DNA from 2 places in the Acerihabitans sp. TG2 genome. Region 1 is predicted to be linked to the other one. Evidence: predicted binding sites of a transcription regulator. Region 1 holds the regulator's gene; the other holds the start of a gene.
What was found. The regulator PurR, encoded in region 1, represses purine synthesis genes. The targets are predictions, from matches to a motif close to CANGCAAACGTTTGCNTG.
Positions count from the first base shown of each region.

Region 1 (2,207 bases):
ACTGGAGAGCGGGGATTTAGTATTTTTCCATATTTCCAATCGTGGTGCCGCGGATCATGTTGGTGTTTATTTGGGCAATGGGAAGTTTATCCAGTCGCCGCGCACCGGAAGCGACATTCGCATCAGCTACTTAAACGAAGACTATTGGCAGGATCACTATGTTGGCGCGCGGCGCGTAGTGACCCCCAAAACGATCCGTTAAGGCTCGATTGCATTACTATAAATGATGGGAGTGACGCGCGCAGTCAAGGCATTTGGAAAAGGGAAGAGGCGAGGGACAAACCACTATAGCGTTGAAAAAAGGAGCCATGGCTCCTTTTTTATTTGCACATAGAGTCAGTTCATGACGGCAGTAAAGCTGAACGCCATAATAACAAAAAGTGAAAATATTGTGGTCGCTAATGATATTTTGAAATCGCTGTTCATAATGGCTCCTTAACATGTTGCTGGCCTATCAGCCGCGGCGTCCGGCAGATAATGACGCAATAGCGTTATCACGCATGATCTGCGAGCGGCGCTGCCAGTCGATGGCAGATGTCTGCCTAACGCGATTCTGGCACATTTATGATTGAAATGCTTGTCGCTTCACAGCCATGCGCAACATTTAACACTTTCACTTTGTCGCCGAATCAAGGAAAATTACCGGTTCTTTCTTATTGTGTCGTAAAGTGCTTGCGCCTTCGACAGTCATTCATTCAGGGCGTTTAGGAGTATTTAAAGCATGGCAACCATCAAAGATGTGGCGAAACGCGCTAACGTATCGACGACCACCGTCTCACACGTCATTAATAAAACCCGTTTCGTCGCGGAGGAAACAAAAATTGCCGTGTTGGACGCGATAAAATACCTGCATTACTCCCCGAGCGCTGTGGCGCGAAGTTTGAAGGTCAACCGCACCAAATCCATTGGCCTCTTGGCCAGTACCAGCGAAGCGCCCTACTTTGCCGAAATCATCGAGGCAATAGAGCACCAGTGTTTCGCTCAAGGATATACACTGATTTTATGCAACTCACATAACGATCTGGATAAACAGCGTGCCTATTTGGCTATGCTGGCGCAAAAACGCATCGACGGTTTATTGGTGATGTGCGCCGAATATCCCGAAGCACTGTTGGATATGCTCGAAGAGTACCGTCATATTCCTATGGTGGTAATGGATTGGGGCGAAGCGCGTCGCGATTTTACCGATACCATCATTGATAACGCCTTCGCCGGTGGATACTTGGCAACCCAATATTTACTCAAACGCGGGCATCGCGCCATTGGCGCCATACCCGGACAATTGGCGCGCAATACTGGCGGCGGGCGTCACCGTGGTTATCTCCATGCGATGGAACAAGCCGGAATACCTGTTGAGACACGCTGGGTGGTACAAGGTGATTTTGAACCTGAATCGGGTTACCGCGCGATGAAACAGATCCTGGCGCAAGCACAACGCCCCACCGCCGTATTTTGTGGTGGAGATATCATGGCGATGGGCGCCTTGTGCGCCATCAATGAACTAGGCTTAAGCGTACCGGACGATATCTCGATTATCGGTTATGATAATGTGCGCAATTCGTGCTTTTTTTCTCCCGCACTGACCACTATCCATCAGCCAAAACAGGAACTGGGAGAAGCTGCGCTGACCATGCTACTCGATCGCATTATCAGTAAAAGAGAAGATGCTAAATGCATCGAAGTCCATCCTCAACTGATTGAACGGCGCTCGGTTGCCGATGGCCCTTGCCTCTCCTAACGTTACCTCTACACCCCACCCACCGGCGCCATCATTCTCACCGGGCGCCGTGTCATTAGCGAACGAATCGCGGCTAATATGGCACAGCTGATACGCGGTATTGTCATTTGGCTTTTGTTCCCAACACGCAATAGTTCAGCATGGAAATCATTAAGTTATATCACAAAATACATTGCAGTCTTAACTATTGTCTAAACTCAAATGCAGGCTTATACTTAATATCGTTAACAATTATAACGAGTTGTCTAGTAACTTTTATTACAAAAATGTTGTGTTTGCCGCATGGCATCACCCTTTTTATAAAGCCCCCAGCGATAAACCAATCTTAGGCTTGCTTTATATTCCGCTGTTGTTGATGGCGGAACTTCAGACACCACGGTAAATCGTGGATTCTTATAAAGGCCCGCAGGAAACAGCCTGGCTGTACCTAACGGGACAATACAAAGTAAAGGTGATGGAGAAGCTATGA
Region 1 is NZ_JAYGJO010000010.1:111,267-113,473, reverse strand. Features, by position in the region: gene SJI19_RS11250 (C40 family peptidase) at 1-202, shown strand, start outside; gene SJI19_RS24850 (YnhF family membrane protein) at 337-426, opposite strand; gene purR (HTH-type transcriptional repressor PurR) at 722-1,738, shown strand; gene cfa (cyclopropane fatty acyl phospholipid synthase) at 2,204-2,207, shown strand, end outside.

Region 2 (2,207 bases), on a different contig from region 1:
CGCATTCCACGGTGTGATCAAAATAACGTGCGCCATATTGACGGGCAGCCAAATGGGAATAAGACCCCTTGGGCCCAAGAAAGGCAATCCGCGCCGAACGCTCCAGGTTTTGGTTAAGATCCGTCTGGAGTAAGGCCTGTTGAGTCAACACCGAATCTTCAATGATCAACTGAAACAGCCGGGTAATATAAAAACCATCCAGATTCAGTTTATTGCCTTCGGTCACCAGATGTTCGAGTAAATCCCGCTCGCGCGCTTTATCGCGAATGGGACGATGAGTGGTCAATTTACTGCGTGCCACGTCCAGCGCCAGTTCACGTCGCTCTGCCAGCAGGGTCAATATTTTATTATCCAGCGCGCTGATGCGCTCACGCAGCGCGAATAGTGGGTTTTCATTCATGTTCTTATCACCTGTCAAACTGTCATAAAAAAAGCCTCCTGGGGTCAGGAGGCTTTTTTGTTCGTCTTCGTATTCTTTCTCGTATGACGACCGGCCTCCCATTCAGGGGAAGATAAAAAAGAAGGCGAAGAAAAACGTATTACTATGCATGATGCCAGCTTTCGGTCGTATGAGAAGGTTACAGTAACCGTTGCCTTTTCACTCTGTCAATAGAAAACGCGCCGTTATGGCGCGTTATGCTTGCTGTTGGTATCCCGGGAGGTGGGTCAGTCTTGGCCCGCCGTCCTCTAGATGCCAAGCGGATTATTCAGTAGCCAGGTTATTTGACGTCTTGACACATTCGTCGGCGCGCCTGGCTTCACCCTTGTGCTGAACCTTATTGAGCTGGCGTTCCAGCTTGGTGATCAGCTCATTGATGGCGGCGTACATATCCTGATGACTGGCGCTAGCGACTAATTGGCCGTTTGGTGTACTAAGCGTAGCGTCAGCCACAAAACCCTGCGGTTGCTTGGAGAGGATAATATGCGGATTTATCAGCTGGGTCTGCCACTTGGCAAGTTTTTCCAGACGTTCTTCGACATGTTGGCGAATGGCTGGAGTGATTTCCATTTGCTTGCTGGTAATATTGATGATCATATCACTACCTCTCTTGTCGTTTACGTAACTTAAGCATACCCCCTGTTGGACGAAAAAGTGTGAGTCCAATCACTTTTATTTGGGGGTTGAGGGGGCGATCACAGGTTTGTGAGCATCCTATAAGAAAGGGGGCTCATCGCTTGAGAGTTAACACCGGATGGTGCATTATCGACTGGATAACCTTGGCGCACATTGGGGTTGAGTGACCGGCTAAACCTGTTACTGTCGAGGTTTACGCATTTGTGATTACACCAGTTTTTACCCTCCTTTTAGTCTAGTCGGCTCCCTTCAATCCAGACAAAAAAAACGGCAGCCTAAGCTACCGTTATGACGAGGTGAGAACCTTGCGACTTAATCCGACGACACTGGGTTGGCGGTAATGATTTTCGCCACTTTATCGGCTTGGCCCTGAAGCTGCAATTGCTGGTAGGCATTTTCCATCAATGGCAGCGCCTCGCGGGTGGCCTGTGCATCAGGGAAATTGCGCAGCATTTGTTCAACCCGGTTAACGACGGCAACATACGCGCCGCGCTTGGTATAAAACTCGACAACCGAAAGCTCATACTTGGCTAGCCGATCCTTGAGATAAACCAGACGTTTTGCGGCATCCGTGGCATACTGGCTGTTAGGATAACCGCTGACTAACTGCGTAAAATCACGGAAGGCCGCGCGGGCATGCTGAGGGTCACGGTCGGAACGATCCACACCGAAGAAGCCCTGCAATGCGCTGTCATCCAGTGCCATATCTGTAAGACCACGCATATAAAGAACATAATCGACGTTTGGATGTGTTGGATTCAGACGCAGGAAACGATCGATTGAGGCTTGGGCTAAAATGAGATCCGCCGATTTATAATAGGCATAAATCAAATCAAGCTGGACCTGCTGCGCATAGGGACCGAATGGATAGCGGTTATCCAGAGCTTCCAGTTCCTTAATGGCTCCTTTATAGTCACCATCCTGCAATTTTAGCTGGGCGGACGCATAAATCTCGGAGGGCGGATTATCGGGAACGGCATCCTTGGAACTGGAGCAACCGACCAGCATCAGGCTCAATGTGGCTGCTGCCACCAGATATTTCATACGCATCATGACGTTTTGCTTATCCTCAGAGTGTTATTCCGGGAGACTGTCCGTTAAGCTCCCGAATGAGACCAGCTACAATAGCATA
Region 2 is NZ_JAYGJO010000027.1:4,786-6,992, reverse strand. Features, by position in the region: gene pheA (bifunctional chorismate mutase/prephenate dehydratase) at 1-400, opposite strand, end outside; Phe leader region at 425-551, opposite strand; gene raiA (ribosome-associated translation inhibitor RaiA) at 704-1,036, opposite strand; gene bamD (outer membrane protein assembly factor BamD) at 1,388-2,128, opposite strand.
Region 2: the regulator PurR is predicted to act here: its motif matches at 1,085-1,102, upstream of raiA (ribosome-associated translation inhibitor RaiA).